DNA from 2 places in the Streptomyces sp. NPDC020983 genome. Region 2 is predicted to be linked to the other one. Evidence: riboswitches for the same ligand, from Rfam matches in the RefSeq annotation. Region 2 holds a riboswitch; the other holds the start of a gene.
The links. Region 2 has a riboswitch for thiamine pyrophosphate ahead of ACH4SE_RS14650 (thiamine ABC transporter substrate binding subunit). Riboswitches for the same ligand answer to the same signal wherever they lie in the genome.
Positions count from the first base shown of each region.

Region 1 (8,154 bases), on a different contig from region 2:
GTGGCGCGGACCGTGCCCTCGCGGGAGGAGCCGCCGGCGCCGTAGGTGACCGACACGAAGGTCGGCTGCACCGCCTCGATGCGCCGGATCGCGTTCCACAGCGTCCGCTCGCCCTTCTCCGTCTTGGGCGCGGCGAACTCGAAGGAGTACGAGCGGTGTCCGGACGCGAGCAGCTCACGGATGGTGGTCGCTCGGTCCGTGCGCGTGGACGGGGTTCCCAGGGCCATGAGTGCAGGCTAACCGCGGTCGGCGACCGAGCGTCACCAGAACGGGTAATATGTCCGCATAAGACCGTTTCCCGTCCACCCTGTGGACAGCCCCCCAGGACCGGCGCTGACGCGGCCCCCGCCGTCAGGCCCCCACCGCCGCGCGTACCGCTCCCGCGAGCCCCCGGGCGGCCTCGTACGGATCCGCGGCCTCGGTGATCGCCCGGACCACCACGATCCGCCGCGCGCCCGCCGCCAGCACCTCGCCGACGTTGCCCGCGTCGATGCCCCCGATCGCGAACCACGGCCGGTCCGTACCGAGCCCCGCGGCGTACCGCACCAGGTCCAGGCCGGGGGCCGGGCGGCCCGGCTTGGTCGGCGTCGGCCACACCGGGCCGGTGCAGAAGTAGTCCGCGCCCGGCTGCACGGCCGCCGCGGCCGCCTCCGCCTCGGCATGGCAGGAGCGGCCGATCAGCACGCCCTCGCCGAGCAGGGCGCGCGCGGCGGGCACCGGCAGATCGCCCTGCCCCAGGTGCAGGACGTCCGCCCCCGCCGCGTGCGCCACGTCGGCCCGGTCGTTGACGGCGAGCAGCCGCCCGTGCCGCCGGCACGCGTCCGCGAGGACCGCGAGGGCCGCCAGCTCCTCGCGGGCCTCGATGCCCTTCTGCCGCAGCTGGATCACGTCCACCCCGCCCGCCAGCGCGGCGTCGGCGAACTCCGCGAGATCGCCGCGCTCCTGCCGGGCGTCGGTGCACAGGTACAGCCGGGCGTCCGCCAGCCGTTCGCGTGCCGTGCTGCTGGTCATACGGGCGGCTCCCCCGGGGCGGGCGGCGGACGGTCGCCGCGGGTCTACACGGCGAGCGCCTGGGCGCGGCGCTTCACCTCGGTCCCGCGATTCTCCCGCAGTGCCTGCGCGGGGGTGCCGGGCAGGGTCTCATCGGGCGTGAAGAGCCATTCCAGGGCCTCCTCGTCGGAGAACCCGTCGTCCTTCAGGACGGTCAGGGTGCCGAACAGGCCCTTGATGATCTTGCCCTCGCCGATGAAGGCGGCAGGCACCATCAGCACCCTGTTCTCCCCGCGGCGGACCGCGAGCAATTGCCCTTCCTTGATGAGCGGGCGGATACGGGTCACGTCGAGCCCCAGCCGGTCGGCGACCTCGGGGAGGGTGAGCCAATCGGGGACGAGCGCGTCGATATGTGCGTCAACTGACGAGAAAACAGTCACGGGACAAGCCTGCCACCTGCCACCGACAAGCGCTGCGGGGCGCCCCCGCCGCATGGGCCGTTCCGCCTACCGCGCCGCCGCCGTCAGCGGGACCGCCGGATCCGCGGCCAGCGCGGGATCCACCGACGCCGAGCGGGCGATCAGCTTGCGCGCCTGGGCCAGATCCCGCGGCCGGCCCACCGTGAGCACCGCCGCGAGCCGCTCCCCGCGCAACCAGCACGCCGACCACGCCTCCGACGCCGGGTCGCCGCGCAGCAGCAGCGTGTCGGCCGCGTCGTCGTGGTGCCCGGCGTACTGCACGAAGCGCCCGAACTGCTCCGACCAGAAGTACGGCACCGGGTCGTACACCTCGTCGCCGCCCAGCATGTTCGCCGCGGTCGTCCGCGGGCCCTGCAGGGCGTTGTCCCAGTGGTGGATCAGCAGCCGCTCCCCGTAACGCGCCGAGGGGAAGGACGCGCAGTCGCCCACCGCGAACACGCCGGGCGCGGTCGTCCGCAGCCGGTCGTCGGCCACCACCGCGCCGTCCGCCCCCAGTTCGACCCCCGCGCCGGCCAGCCAGCCCGTCTGCGGACGCGCCCCGATCCCCACCACCACGGCCTCCGCCGGAATCCGGCTGCCGTCCGCGAGCACCACCGCGCCCGGCTCCAGCTGCGCCACCGGCGTCCCCGTCCGCAGCTCCACCCCCGCCGCCTCGTACCAGGTCCGCATGTGCGCCGTCACCACCGCCGGCAGCGCCCCCGCCAGCGGGCGGTCCGCCGCCTCCACCACCGTCACCGTGCACCCCGCCTGGCGGGCCGCCGTCGCGAACTCCGCGCCGATCCAGCCCGCCCCCACCACCACCACGTCCTGCCCCGCCTCCAGCACCGGCCGCAACTCCGCGGCGTCGTCCAGCGTCCGCAGCAGGTGCACCCCGGGCAGCCCCGCCGTCCCCGGCAGCGCCACCGGGTACGCCCCCGTCGCCACGACCAGCCGGTCGTACGGCACCGCGCCCGCGTCCGTCACCACCTCGCGCTGCGCCACCCGCAGCGCCTGCGCCCGCACCCCCAGCCGCAGATCCACCCCCAGGGCGTCGAAATCCACGTCGAAGGTGACATCACCCCCCGCCGGACCCCCCAGCAGCACCGCCTTCGACAGCGGCGGACGGTCGTACGGCGGGTGCGGTTCGTCGCCGATCAGCGTGATCCCGTCCGCCGAGCCGAGCTCTCTGAGGGCCACGGCGGTCTGCACGCCGGCCATGCCGGCCCCGACGATCACGAATCTCCCGGTGCGGTCGCTCACCACCTCACCGTAGCGCCCCCCGGCCGCCGCCGGTGGCGTGCCGCCGGCAACGGGGCTTGCCGCTTCCCCGCCGGAGGGCCCGCACCTGCGGGCGCCGCGTTCGGGCGGTGCCCGCCTGCCGGTGCGTTGGCGGCTCCCCCGCCGCCGCGGGGGTGCCCGCGCCTGGCGGCGCCGCTCCGGGCGGTGCCCGCCTGCCCGTGCGTGGGCGGCTGTCCCGCCGCGGGGGGTGCCCGCGCCTGGCGGCGCTGCGTTCGGGCGGTGGCCGCCCGGGGTGCGTGGGCGGCTGACCCGCCGCGGGGGTTTCCCGCGCCTGGCGGCGCGGGGTGTTCCCACCCCCACCACCCGTGCAGGTGATTGCGACAACTTCTGTCCACCTGTGGGGCGCACTCGCCGTCGGGGGCGAACCGCAGTCCCTCAAAGACTTCACCCCCACCGGCAGGCAGCCGCCCACGAGTCCCCGGGAGGGGGACGATCCGGGGGTGCCCCCGCAGGAATGCGCACCCACTCCCCCACCGGACAAGGGAGAGGTCAGACGCGCATTCCGAGGAGGTACCCCCGGAGTGGCACCCGACCCACCCCCGCACAGACAGCGCGATGCCCCGCCGGGCAACCCAGGGGCGCGAGGAACTGCGCGACCAGCCCCCACCGGCAGAACGGCGAACCACCCACCGCAAGCGGCACCCCCTCAGGGGCGCGAGGAACTGCGCGAGCAACCCACCACCGGCGGAACGGCGAACCGCCCACCCCAAGCCGCACCCCCCAGGGACGCGAGGAACCGCGCGAGCAACCCACCACCGGCGGAACGGCGAACCCCCACCGCAAGCAGCCCCCCAGGGGCGCGGGGTGCGCCGCGAACACCCCACCGCCATGGGGCCCGCGGCCCCCCCCGCACCGTGCACCCCCGGCGCGCCCCCCGGTGCGCCTCCGGCGCGAGATAGGGTGAACCCCGAGTGGACTCGCGGGAGCCCGGTGGACCGGGCTGAGAGGGCGGCTGGTCGCCGCCGACCGTAGGAACCTGATCCGGGTCATTCCGGCGAAGGGAGGAGCTGACGTCCATGCGGACGCAAACCGACGTACTGGTGATCGGCGGCGGCATCATCGGCCTCGCCACCGCCTGGCGCGCGGCCCAGCGCGGCCTGCGGACGGCCGTCGCCGACCCCGCCCCCGGCGGCGGAGCCGCCCACGTGGCAGCGGGCATGCTCGCGGCCGTCACGGAACTGCAGTACGGGGAGCAGGCGCTGCTCGAGCTGAACCTCGCCTCCGCCGCCCGCTACGCGGACTTCGCCGAGGAGCTGACGGAGGCGACGGGGCTGGACACCGGCTACCGCCGCTGCGGCACTCTCGCGGTGGCGCTGGACGCCGACGACCGCGCCCAGTTGCGCGACCTGCACGCCTTCCAGACGGCGCTGGGCCTGGACTCGCGCTGGCTGACGGGCCGTGAGTGCCGCCGTCTGGAGCCGATGCTCGCGCCCGGTGTGCGCGGCGGCCTGCGGGTGGACGGTGACCACCAGGTCGATCCGCGGCGGCTGGCGGCGGCCCTGCTGCGGGCGGCGGAGCTGGCGGGCGTGGTGTTCCTGCGGTCGCGCGCCGCGCGGGTCGAGTCGGCGGCGGGCCGGGTGACGGGTGCGGTGCTGGCGGACGGCACGGCGGTGGCCGCCGGCCAGACCGTGCTGGCCGCGGGCAGCGAGAGCGGCCGGATCGACGGCATACCGGCGGAGCTGCTGCCGCCCGTGCGCCCGGTGAAGGGCCAGATCCTGCGGCTGCGCATCCCGGCGTCGCACGCGCCGTTCCTGTCGCGTACGGTCCGCGCGGTGGTCCGCGGCAGCCATGTGTACCTGGTGCCACGCGACAACGGGGAGCTGGTGCTCGGTGCGACGAGCGAGGAGTTCGGCTGGGACACCACGGTGACGGCCGGCGGGGTCTACGAGCTCCTACGGGACGCGCACGAGCTGGTGCCCGGCATCACGGAGCTGCCGCTCACCGAGACGCTCGCGGGCCTGCGCCCCGGCTCGCCGGACAACGCCCCGCTGCTGGGCCGCACCGCGCTGGACGGGCTGCTGTTCGCGACCGGCCACCACAGGAACGGGGTGCTGCTCACGCCGGTCACCGGCGATGCCATGGCGGCGGTACTGACCTCGCAGGACGGGGAACTCCCGCCGTACGCGGCGGCGTTCGGGGCGCAGCGGTTCACCGCCCGGGAGCCGCGGACCTACCAGGAGCTGAACGTATGAGCGCCACGCGTACGCCGGACGGCGCGCGGATCACCGTGCACGTCAACGGCCGGGCCCGCGAGCTGGAGGCTCCCGTCGCCCTGGACGCCCTGGTCGCGGCGCTGACCACCGCGCCCTCGGGTGTGGCCGCGGCGCTCAACGAGACGGTCGTCCCGCGGACCCGCTGGTCGTCGACCCCGCTGTCCGACGGCGACCGCGTCGAGGTGCTCACCGCGGTCCAGGGAGGCTGAGCCATGACGACGACGGCACCCGCGGCGGCGGCACCCCCGGCAGCCGACCCGCTGCTCATCGGCGGCGTCGCGTTCGGCTCGCGGCTGATCATGGGGACGGGCGGGGCGCCCAGCCTCGACGTGCTGGAGCACGCGCTCGTCGCGTCCGGCACGGAGCTGACCACGGTGGCGATGCGCCGCCTGGACCCGACCACGCAGGGCTCCGTGCTGTCGGTGCTCGCCCGGCTCGGCATCCGGGTGCTGCCCAACACCGCGGGCTGCTTCACGGCCGGCGAGGCGGTCCTGACCGCGCGGCTCGCGCGGGAGGCGCTGGGCACGGACTGGATCAAGCTCGAAGTCATCGCGGACGAGCGGACGTTGCTGCCCGACCCGGTCGAGCTGCTGGACGCCGCCGAGGTGCTGGTCGACGACGGCTTCACGGTGCTGCCGTACACCAGCGACGACCCGGTGCTGGCGCGGAAGCTGGAGGACGTCGGCTGCGCGGCGGTCATGCCGCTGGGCTCCCCCATCGGCTCGGGTCTGGGCATCCGCAACCCGCACAACTTCCGGCTGATCACCGAGCGCGCGGGCGTCCCCGTCATCCTGGACGCGGGCGCGGGCACCGCCTCCGACGTCGCCCTCGCGATGGAACTCGGCTGCGCCGCCGTGATGCTGGCCTCCGCCGTGACCCGGGCCCAGCACCCCGCGGTCATGGCCGAGGCGATGCGCCACGCGGTCACCGCCGGCCGCCTCGCCCACCACGCCGGCCGCATCCCGCGCCGCCACCACGCCCTGGCCTCCTCCCCCACGGAGGGCGTCGCCGACCTGGATCCGGAGCGGCCGGCGTTCTGATCACGCCGCGCCGCCGGACGCCGGTCCGGCAGCGCGCCCCCGGGGGGCGCGGCGGCCGCTCCCGGGTGGCGCCGATGGTCACGGTTTGGCGGCGTTCGCCACGGCATCGCCACAGTGCCGCGGCGAACGGGGACCGGCGTCGTACCCGGCTCGTAGAATCGGGCGTCGTGGACACCACCGTGCAGGATCCGCTGGTCGGGCAGACGCTGGACGGGCGTTACCGGGTCGAGGCCCGGATCGCCGTCGGCGGGATGGCCACGGTCTACCGCGCCCTGGACACCCGGCTCGACCGGGTACTGGCACTGAAGGTCATGCACCCCGGGCTGGCGGCGGACGGCGGCTTCGTGGAGCGGTTCATCCGCGAGGCGAAGGCCGTGGCACGGCTGTCGCACCCGAACGTCGTGGGCGTCTTCGACCAGGGCACGGACGGCACGTACGTGTACCTGGCCATGGAGTACGTCGCGGGCTGCACGCTGCGGGACGTGCTGCGCGAGCGCGGCGCGCTCACCCCGCGGGCGGCGCTGGACGTGCTGGAGCCGGTGCTCGCGGCGCTGGGGGCGGCGCACCGCGCCGGGCTCGTGCACCGCGACGCCAAGCCGGAGAACGTCCTGATCGGCGACGCGGGCCGGGTCAAGGTCGCCGACTTCGGCCTGGTCAGGGGTGTGGACGCGCAGACGAGCAGCTCGGGCGCGCTGCTCGGCACGGTGTCGTACCTGGCGCCCGAGCAGATCGGCCACGGCCACGTGGACGAGCGGACGGATGTGTACGCGTGCGGCGTGATGCTGTACGAGATGCTGACCGGCGCGAAGCCGTACGAGGGCGACACCGCGATGGAGGTCATCGTCCAGCGGCTCAACGAGGATGTGCCGCCGCCCTCCGCCGCCGTGCCGGGGCTCGCGCCGTCACTGGACGCGCTGGTGGCCAGGGCGACCGACCGGGATCCGGCGGGCCGCCCGGCGGACGCCGTGGCGCTGCTCGCGGAAGTGCGGGCGGTGCGCGCGGAGCTGACGGACGGGGAGCTGGACCACCGCGCGGCCTCCGGGGAGGTGCGGGACGCCGTGCCGGCCGGGTCGGAGGACCCGACGAGCGTCGCGCACCCGGCGTCGGTCCTCGCGATGCCCGCCCCTCCCACGGGCCGCGGCCGGGAGGACGACGAGCTGCACCGCACGACCCGGCTGCTGCCGCGGCGGCCCGCGGACGAGGAGGCGTACGGCGTCGACGACACGCCCGCCGCTCCGCCGCGCGGTCCCCGCGGGAGCGGACGGGCGGGGCGCGGCCCGGCCCGGCGCGGCCGGCGCGGGGTGCTGACGCTGCTGGCCGCGCTGCTGGTGGTGCTCGGTGTCGCGGGCGGTGTCTGGTACATCAACGACGGGCAGTTCACGCACGTGCCGGGCGTGCTGGCGCTGCCGCAGGCCGAGGCGCAGCACAAGCTGGACGCCGCGGGCCTGGACACGAAGGTGCGCAAGGACTACTCGCTCACGGTGCCGCGCGGCAGCGTGATCTCGACCGACCCGGCGCCCGGCAGGCGCATCCGCAGCAACGGGACGGTGACGCTCACGGTCTCCGAGGGCCCGCGCCAGGTGAAGGTGCCGGACCTGGCGGGGCGCACGCTCTCCGACGCGCGGCGGGAGCTGAAGGACGCGGGGCTGGTGCCGGGCACGGTGGCGAAGTCGTTCAACGACGCGGTGCCGCAGGGTTCGGTCATCGTGACCGACCCGCCCGCGGGCCGGGAGATCGCCCCGGGCACACCCGTGGCCCTCACCGTCTCCCGCGGCTCGCCCGTGGACGTCCCGGACGTGATCGGCTCGTCGGTCACGGAGGCGCAGCAGACGCTCCAGGACGCGGGCTTCCAGGTCGTGCTGTCGCCGGACAAGGCGTTCTCGGACGAGGCGGACAAGGACACCGTCGCCCTGGAGACCCCGGACCGCAACACGCAGGCGGCCAAGGGCGACACCGTGACGATCACGGTGTCCAAGGGCCAGCAGCTCTTCCCCGTGCCGGACGTCAAGGGCCAGAAGCAGGACGAGGCGGAGAAGACGCTCAAGGCCGCGGGTTTTGACGTGCGGGTGATCAGCCTCTTCTTCGGCGACACCGTCTTCAGCGAGTCCCCGGGCGGCGGCAGCCAGGCTCCCAAGGGCGCCACGGTCACCCTCT
Region 1 covers NZ_JBIRRA010000010.1:293,181-301,334, reverse strand. The annotation lists gene metF (methylenetetrahydrofolate reductase [NAD(P)H]) at 1-227, opposite strand, end outside; gene thiE (thiamine phosphate synthase) at 352-1,011, opposite strand; gene ACH4SE_RS24025 (Rv2175c family DNA-binding protein) at 1,056-1,430, opposite strand; gene ACH4SE_RS24020 (NAD(P)/FAD-dependent oxidoreductase) at 1,497-2,708, opposite strand; TPP riboswitch at 3,657-3,767, shown strand; gene thiO (glycine oxidase ThiO) at 3,764-4,939, shown strand; gene thiS (sulfur carrier protein ThiS) at 4,936-5,169, shown strand; gene ACH4SE_RS24005 (thiazole synthase) at 5,173-6,000, shown strand; gene pknB (Stk1 family PASTA domain-containing Ser/Thr kinase) at 6,168-8,154, shown strand, end outside.
Region 1: it holds a riboswitch for thiamine pyrophosphate, as region 2 does, so the genes downstream of both, thiO (glycine oxidase ThiO) here and ACH4SE_RS14650 (thiamine ABC transporter substrate binding subunit) in region 2, are expected to answer to the same signal.

Region 2 (8,154 bases):
CCGCACGTCCCAGAGCGTCCGCAGGGTGGGGTCACCAGCGTCACCCGCCTCACTTTTCGCAGGTCACCGGGTGGAGGAATCGTGGTGAGGCGCCGGGTGAAAACTCCCCCTCACCCGCGCCTCACCACGGTTCCTCACCGGGCCCCGGGCCGTCTGAGGGCCGTGCGAGGCCGGCCACCGTTGCCCGACGGTGACCGGTGACGACCCCCGCCCATCCGCTCCGAGCAGGCAACGGCGCGCGGTCTGCGACACTGGTTTGCATCATGCCTGTACCCGGAGAACTGACTTTCGCCGTGCCGCGCGGGGCCAAGAAGCCCCCGCGGCACCTCGCCGACCTCACGCCCGCCGAACGCCGGGAGGCGGTGGCCGCGCTCGGGGAGAAGCCGTTCCGGGCCAGGCAGCTGTCGCAGCACTACTTCGCGCGGTACGCCGACGACCCCGCCGCCTGGACGGACATCCCGGCCGCGGCCCGCGGCAGGCTCGCCGAGGACCTGCTGCCGGAGCTGATGACCGTGGTGCGGCACGCCTCGTGCGACGGGGGCGACACCCGCAAGACGCTGTGGCGGCTCTTCGACGGGACGCTCGTCGAGTCGGTGCTGATGCGCTACCCGGACCGCGTCACCATGTGCATCTCCTCACAGGCCGGCTGCGGCATGAACTGCCCCTTCTGCGCCACCGGCCAGGCGGGGCTGGACCGCAACCTGTCGACCGCCGAGATCGTGCACCAGATCGTGGCCGGCATGAAGTCGCTGCGCGACGGGGAGGTGCCGGGCGGACCGGCGCGGCTGTCGAACATCGTCTTCATGGGCATGGGCGAGCCGCTCGCCAACTACACGCGCGTGGTCGGCGCGATCCGCCGGCTGACCGACCCGGAGCCGGACGGCCTGGGGCTGTCGCAGCGGGGCATCACCGTCTCCACGGTGGGCCTGGTGCCCGCCATCCACCGCTTCGCCGACGAGGGCTTCAAGTGCCGCCTCGCGGTGTCCCTGCACGCCCCGGACGACGAGCTGCGCGACACCCTGGTGCCGGTCAACACCCGCTGGAAGGTGCGCGAGGTGCTGGACGCGGCCTGGCACTACGCCGACGTCTCGGGCCGCCGGGTCTCGATCGAGTACGCCCTGATCCGCGACGTCAACGACCAGGCATGGCGCGCCGACCGGCTGGGCAGGCTGCTCAGGAACCACCGGGTGCACGTCAACCTGATCCCGCTCAACCCCACGCCCGGCTCGAAGTGGACGGCCTCCCGCCCGGAGGACGAGCGGGCGTTCGTGGCAGCCCTGGAGTCGCACGGCGTGCCCGTGACCGTACGCGACACCCGTGGCCAGGAGATCGACGGCGCTTGCGGGCAGCTGGCGGCGGCGGAGCGCTGACCTGCTGCTATCGTACGGTCGGCGATCCCGCCGGCGTACGGTCACCGCAGCAGGCGGCCGCGTCCCGGCGGTCGCACAACAGAACATTCCGACAGGGGAGCGCCTGCGACGGCGCTGAGAGTGCGGCGAGTGATCCGGTGAAGGATCTCAGGCCGCAGACCCTCCCACCTGATCCGGGTCATACCGGCGTAGGGAGTCAGCACAGATGAAGACCACTGCTCTGCGTGCCGTGGGCGCGCTCGTCGCCGCCGGTGCGGCCGCGTCCGTCCTGGCCGCGTGCGGCAGCGACTCCGGCGGTGGCGGCGACAAGGCGGCGGGTTCCGGCTCGAAGACCGTCACGCTCGTCAGCCACGACTCCTTCGCGGCCTCGAAGTCCGTGCTCGCGGAGTTCACCAAGGAGACCGGCTACACCGTCAAGGTGCTGCGCGGCGGGGACGCGGGCGCGGCCGTCAACCAGGCCGTCCTCACCAAGGACCACCCGCGCGGCGACGTCTTCTTCGGCGTCGACAACACCCTGCTGTCCCGCGCCCTCGACAACGGCCTGTTCACGTCCTACACGGCCAAGGACCTCGGGCAGGTCCCCGCCGACCTGCAGCTGGACGGCTCGCGGCACCGCGTCACGCCGATCGACTCCGGCGACGTCTGCGTCAACTACGACCGGGCCTACTTCACGGCCCACCACCTGGCCCCGCCGCAGACCTTCGCCGATCTGGTCAAGCCCGCCTACAAGGACCTGCTGGTCACCGAGAACGTCTCCACGTCCTCACCCGGCCTGGCCTTCCTGCTGGGCAGCGCGGCGACCTACGGCGACACGAAGTGGCAGGACTACTGGAAGCAGCTCAAGGCCAACGGCGTCGAGGTCGTCGACAGCTGGGAGCAGGCCTACAACGACCGCTTCTCCGGCTCCTCGGCGGGCAAGCAGGCCAAGGGCGACCGGCCGCTGGTGGTCTCCTACGCCTCCAGCCCGCCCGCCGAGGTCGTCGGTGTCAGCCCCGCTCCCGCGCAGTCGCCGGTCGGCGTGGCGACCGGCACCTGCTTCCGGCAGATCGAGTTCGCCGGCCTGCTCCACAACGCGAAGAACCCCGCCGGCGGCAAGGCCCTCATCGACTTCATGCTGAGCAGGACCTTCCAGCAGGACATGCCGCTCCAGATGTACGTCGACCCGGTGCGCGGGGACGCCGTCGAGCCGCCGGTCTTCGTCAAGTACGGCGCGAAGGTCGAGCACCCCGCCACGCTGCCGCCCGACACGATCGCCGCCAAGCGCGACGAGTGGGTCCAGGCGTGGAACGGGATCGTCCTGAAGTGAGTGTGACGTGAGCGCGCCGCGGACCGCAGCCGTGCGCGGCGCGCGGCGGGACGGGGCCGACGGCTCACGCGGCCGCGCCCTGGCGGTCCGCGCCGTGCTGGCGGCGGTGCCGCTGCTCTTCTTCGCGGCCTTCTTCGGCTACCCCGTGGCGGCGATCGTCGGCCGGGGGCTGCACCAGGACGGGACCTGGCAGCTGGGCCGGATCGGCGACGTGCTGGGCGAACCGGGCATCCGGCACGTGGTGTGGTTCACCTGCTGGCAGGCCGCGGCCTCGACGGGGCTGACGCTGCTGGTGGGGCTGCCCGCCGCGTACGTGTTCGCGCGGCTGGACTTCCCCGGGCGGCGGCTGCTGCGCGCGGTCGTGACGGTGCCCTTCGTGCTGCCGACCGTGGTCGCGGGCTCGGCCTTCCTCGCGCTGCTCGGCCGCGGCGGCTTCACGGACTCGCTCCTCGGGGTGCGGCTCGACACCAGCGTGTGGGCGATCCTCGTCGCGCACGTCTTCTTCAACTTCGCCGTCGTGGTCCGTACCGTCGGCGGCCTGTGGGCGCAGCTGGACCCGGCCCAGGAGGAGGCCGCCCGGATGCTCGGCGCGGGCCGCTTCGCCGCCTGGCGCAAGGTGACGCTGCCGGCGCTCGGCCCGTCCGTGGCCGCGGCCGCGCTCATGGTGTACCTGTTCACCTTCACCTCCTTCGGCGTGATCCAGATCCTCGGCGGCCCGCTCTACTCCACCCTGGAGGTGGAGATCTACCGCCAGACGGCCGAGATCTTCGACCTTCCGGCCGCGGCCGTGCTGACCCTGCTGCAGTTCGCGGCGGTGCTGGCGATCCTCGCCCTGCACGGCTGGACGGTGCGGCGCCGCGAGTCGGCGCTGAAGCTGGTCGACCCCGCGCGTACCGCGCACCGGCCGAGCGGCGTGGCCGAACGCACCCTGCTCGGGGCCGTCCTCGCCGTCGTCGCGCTGGTCGTCCTGCTGCCGCTCGGTGTGCTCGCCGCCCGTTCGTTCGACACCCCGAGCGGCTACGGCCTGGCCTTCTACCGCGCCCTCGGGTCGGACGACGGCGGCACCTTCAGCGTCGCCCCCTGGCAGACGGTGGGCAATTCGCTGCGCTTCGCGGCGCTGGCCACCGTCATCGCCCTGGTGATCGGCGGGCTTGCCGCGGCCGCGCTGGTCCGCAGGTCCGGGCGGCTGATGCGCGGTTTCGACGCGCTGCTGATGCTGCCGCTCGGCACCTCCGCCGTCACCATCGGCTTCGGCTTCCTCATCGCCCTGGACAAGCCGCCGCTGGACCTCCGCGACTCCTGGCTGCTGGTGCCGCTCGCGCAGGCGCTGGTGGGCGCGCCCTTCGTGGTCCGCGTGATGCTGCCGGTGCTGCGGGCCGTCGACGGCCGGCTGCGGGAGGCCGCCGCGGTGCTCGGGGCCTCGCCCTGGCGGGTGTGGCGCGAGGTGGAGCTGCCCCTGGTCTCCCGCGCCGCGGGCGTCGCCGCGGGTTTCGCCTTCGCCGTCTCGCTCGGCGAGTTCGGCGCCACCGTCTTCATCGCCCGGTCCGACGACCCCACCCTGCCGGTCGCCGTCGCCCGCCTGCTGGGCCGCGCGGGGCCGATGAACTACGGCCAGGCCATGGCCCTGAGCACCGTGCTGATGGTGGTCTGCGCGACCGGCCTGCTGGTGCTGGAACGCTTCCGCCCGACGACCGCCGGGGAGCTGTGACCCGCGATGACGACCACCGATCCGACACGCAACCCTGCGGCCCCGCACGCGGCCGGCCCGTCCGGCTCCGGGGGACCTTCGCTCAAGGGCGGCGCCCTGCTGCGGCTCGACGCCGCGACCGTGCGCTTCGGGGAGCGGACCGCGCTGGACGCCGTCGACCTGGAGATCGCCGAGCACGAGATCGTCTGCGTGCTCGGGCCCAGCGGCAGCGGCAAGTCCACGCTGCTGCGGGCCGTCGCCGGGCTGCAGCGGCTGGACGCCGGTCGGGTGCTGCTGGACGGCGCCGACCAGCACGGGGTGCCGCCGCACCGGCGCGGTGTCGGGCTGATGTTCCAGGACCACCAGCTCTTCCCGCAGCGCGACGTCGGCGGCAACGTCGGCTTCGGCCCGCGCATGCACAAGGCGCCGCGCGAGCAGCGGGAGCGCCGGGTCGCCGAGCTGCTGGACCTCGTCGGGCTCCCGGGCGCGCAGGCGCGCGCTGTCGCGGAGCTGTCCGGCGGCGAGCAGCAGCGGGTCGCACTCGCCCGCGCACTGGCGCCCGAGCCACGGCTGCTCATGCTGGACGAGCCGCTCGGCCAGCTGGACCGCTCGCTGCGCGAGCGGCTGGTCGTTGAGCTGCGGCAGCTCTTCGGCCGGCTCGGCACCACCGTGCTGGCCGTCACCCACGACCAGGGCGAGGCCTTCGCGCTCGCCGACCGCGTGGTGGTCATGCGCGACGGCCGCATAGCCCAGACCGGCACACCGCTGGCGGTCTGGCAGCACCCGGCCGACGAGTTCGTCGCCCGTTTCCTGGGCTTCGACTCCGTCACCGACGCCGTCGTGACCGGCGGCACCGCCGCCACCGGCTGGGGCGCGCTGCCCGTGCCGCCCGGCACCCCGGAGGGCCGTCGCCGGCTGCTGGTCCGGCCCACCGGGGTGCGCCTGGCCGCCCCGGACGCGGCGGGCGCGCTGCGCTGCCTGGTGGTCGCCCGCACCTTCCGCGGCGGGCACGTGGCCCTGACGCTACGGCCCGAGCGCGGGCCGCAGCTGGAGGCGGAGTGCGCGCTGCGCGCCGCCCCGGCCGAGGGCGCGGAGGTCGGGGTGACCTTCGACCCGGAGGACGTCGTCGTCCTGCCCGGCTGATCCGCCCGGCTCCGGGCGGGAGGCACACGGATGGGTACCGATGAGTTTCGCCCGCCCGGACGGTCCTGTCTGCTGGAGGCGCGAGAACGCGCCGGACCGACGGACACGGACGAGAACGGAGCCCGCCATGCAGCAGAAGATCACGACGTTCCTGTGGTACGACGACCAGGCCGAGGAGGCCGCGGCCCTCTACACCTCGCTCTTCGACAACTCGCGGGTGGTCAAGGTCCAGCACTACGGCGAGGCCGGCCCCGGGACGCCGGGCAGCGTGATGATCGTCGAGTTCGAGCTGGGCGGCCAGCGCTTCCTCGCGCTCAACGGCGGCCCGGAATTCACCTTCAACGAGGCGATCTCGCTCAGCGTCGACTGCGACTCGCAGGAGGAGGTCGACCGGCTGTGGTCCGCGCTGACGGCGAACGGCGGCCAGGAGGGCCCCTGCGGCTGGCTCAAGGACCCCTTCGGCGTGTCCTGGCAGATCGTGCCCACCCGGCTCAACGAGCTGATCGGCGACCCGGACCAGAACCGGTCCCAGGCCGCCGTGAAGGCCATGCTGGGCATGAAGAAGCTGGTGGTCTCCGAGCTGGAGGCCGCTGCCGACGCCGTCTGAGCGGCCCGCCCCCTGCTCACTTCTCCGCGAGCCGCACCAGCGCGTCCGGCACCTCGGCCACCGAGTCGACCAGCGCGATGCGCCAGGCCATCGCGTGGTCCCGGGCCAGCGCGCTGAGCAGCGGCCACGCGGGCAGCTCGGTGGTCCAGTGCGCCCGGTCGACCAGCACCATGGGCGTCGGCTCGCCGCGCGAGGAGTAGTAGTTGGGAGTGGCCGCGTCGAAGATCTCCTGCACCGTCCCCGCCGCGCCGGGCAGGAAGACCACACCGGAGGTGCAGCGGGCGAGCAGGGTGTCCTCGCGGACGGAGTTGGCGAAGAACTTCGCGATGTGCGACGCGAAGGCGTTCGGCGGCTCGTGCCCGTAGAACCACGTCGGCACGCCCAGCGAGGTGCCGCCCTGCGGCCAGCGCTCGCGCACCTCGAAGGCGGTCGCCGCCCACTGGCCGACCGACGGCCGGAAGGACGGGGCACTGCCGAGCACCGCCAGCGCCTTGCCGAGCATCACGTCCTCGTGCGGGGCCGCGTACGCGCCGAAGTTCGCCGCCTCCATCGCGCCGGGGCCGCCGCCGGTCGCCACGGTCAGGCCCGCGCGGGCCAGGTCGCGGCCGAGCCGGGCGGCGCCCGCGTAGGCGTCCGTGCCGCGCTTTATCGCGTGGCCGCCCATGACGCCCACCACCCGGGCCCCGGCCAGGTGCTCGTCCAGCGCGTCGGTCACCGCGTCGTCGTGGATCGAGCGCAGCATCGAGGCCAGTATGTCGCCGCTCGCCGCGCTCCGCCGGTACCAGTCGTACGCACGGGCGTCCGGGGTGTGCTCGTAGCCCGCGGCCGCCAGGTCGGCGTACAGCTCGACCGGGCTGTACAGCGTGGCCCGGTAGGGGTTGAAGGGCAGGTGCGGGACCGGCGGGAAGACCAGCGCACCGCCGGCGCGGACGTGCGCGAGCGCCTGCGGCTCCATGAGGCAGCCGAGGAAGACCGCCTGTGTGGTGTCGGCGACCAGCAGCGCGAACGTGCGGTCCGTCAGGTCGACGGCCTGGACGCGGCATCCGGCGAACGACCCGGTCAGTGCGACCCGGTCGAACTCCTCGATCGTCTGGATCTCGCGGGCGGGCGGGGGAGTGGTCTCGGCGGGCATGGCGGCACGATAGCCCGCCGGGCCCCTCACTCCGTCACCGCGTCGCCGGTACGGTCGCGAAGGCCGCGACCACGGCCGTCAGCGGCACCGCGACGGCCAGCACCACGCCGGTGCGCAGTGCCGCCGCGCCGCGCAGCAGCGAGGGCGGCGCGCCGATCTCCCGCAGCGCCGTCGCCGACCGGGTCCGCGCGCCCGCCGCCTCCGCCAGCGCGGTGCCCGCGACGGCCAGTACGCACATCCCGACCAGGGCCATGGCGAACGTCGTCAGCGGGCCCAGGCGGTGACCGGAGGCGCGCTGCAGGTCGTGGACCGCGAGCGCGGCCGTCGCCGTCGCGCACAGCAGGCCCAGGGGCCGGCCGGTCCGGCGGGACTCCTGCTGGAGGGTCCGCCCCGCCAGCAGCCGCAGCGCGCCCGGCCGGTGCAGCGCGAGCAGCCGCCCGCACAGGTGCAGCAGGCCCGGGCCCGCCAGCACCATGCCGGCCGACGCGACCGCCCAGCCGGCCACCGTCGCCGCCGACACCGCGCCCAGCCCGCTCGGCAGCGGCAGGGCGTCCCCGCGTGGCGCGCTCACCTGCACCGCGAGCCCGACAGCGGTCAGCGCCACGCCCCACGGCAGCCCCGTGGGCCCCGCGCCCGGCTGCGGCGCCGGCGGCTGCCACAGCCGCACGGCGACGGCCGCGGCGGCGCCCAGCGGCACCACCGCCAGCAGGGTCACCACGCCCGCCGGGGGCAGCCGGTGGCCGGCGCCGAGCACCGCGGAGACCGCACCGGAGTACGGCCCGCCGCCCAGGTCACCGCGCAGGTAGAGGAAGCCCAGCAGGGCGAGCCCGCTGCCGCCCGCGCAGGCCAGCGCGGCACTCGCGGCGCCGACCAGCACCGTCGCCCGGCGGCCCAGCCCGACGGCGGCGA
Region 2 covers NZ_JBIRRA010000006.1:73,895-82,048, reverse strand. The annotation lists gene rlmN (23S rRNA (adenine(2503)-C(2))-methyltransferase RlmN) at 264-1,370, shown strand; TPP riboswitch at 1,454-1,582, shown strand; gene ACH4SE_RS14650 (thiamine ABC transporter substrate binding subunit) at 1,576-2,676, shown strand; gene ACH4SE_RS14645 (ABC transporter permease) at 2,708-4,384, shown strand; gene ACH4SE_RS14640 (ABC transporter ATP-binding protein) at 4,481-5,506, shown strand; gene ACH4SE_RS14635 (VOC family protein) at 5,634-6,113, shown strand; gene ACH4SE_RS14630 (LOG family protein) at 6,130-7,245, opposite strand; gene ACH4SE_RS14625 (hypothetical protein) at 7,280-8,154, opposite strand, start outside.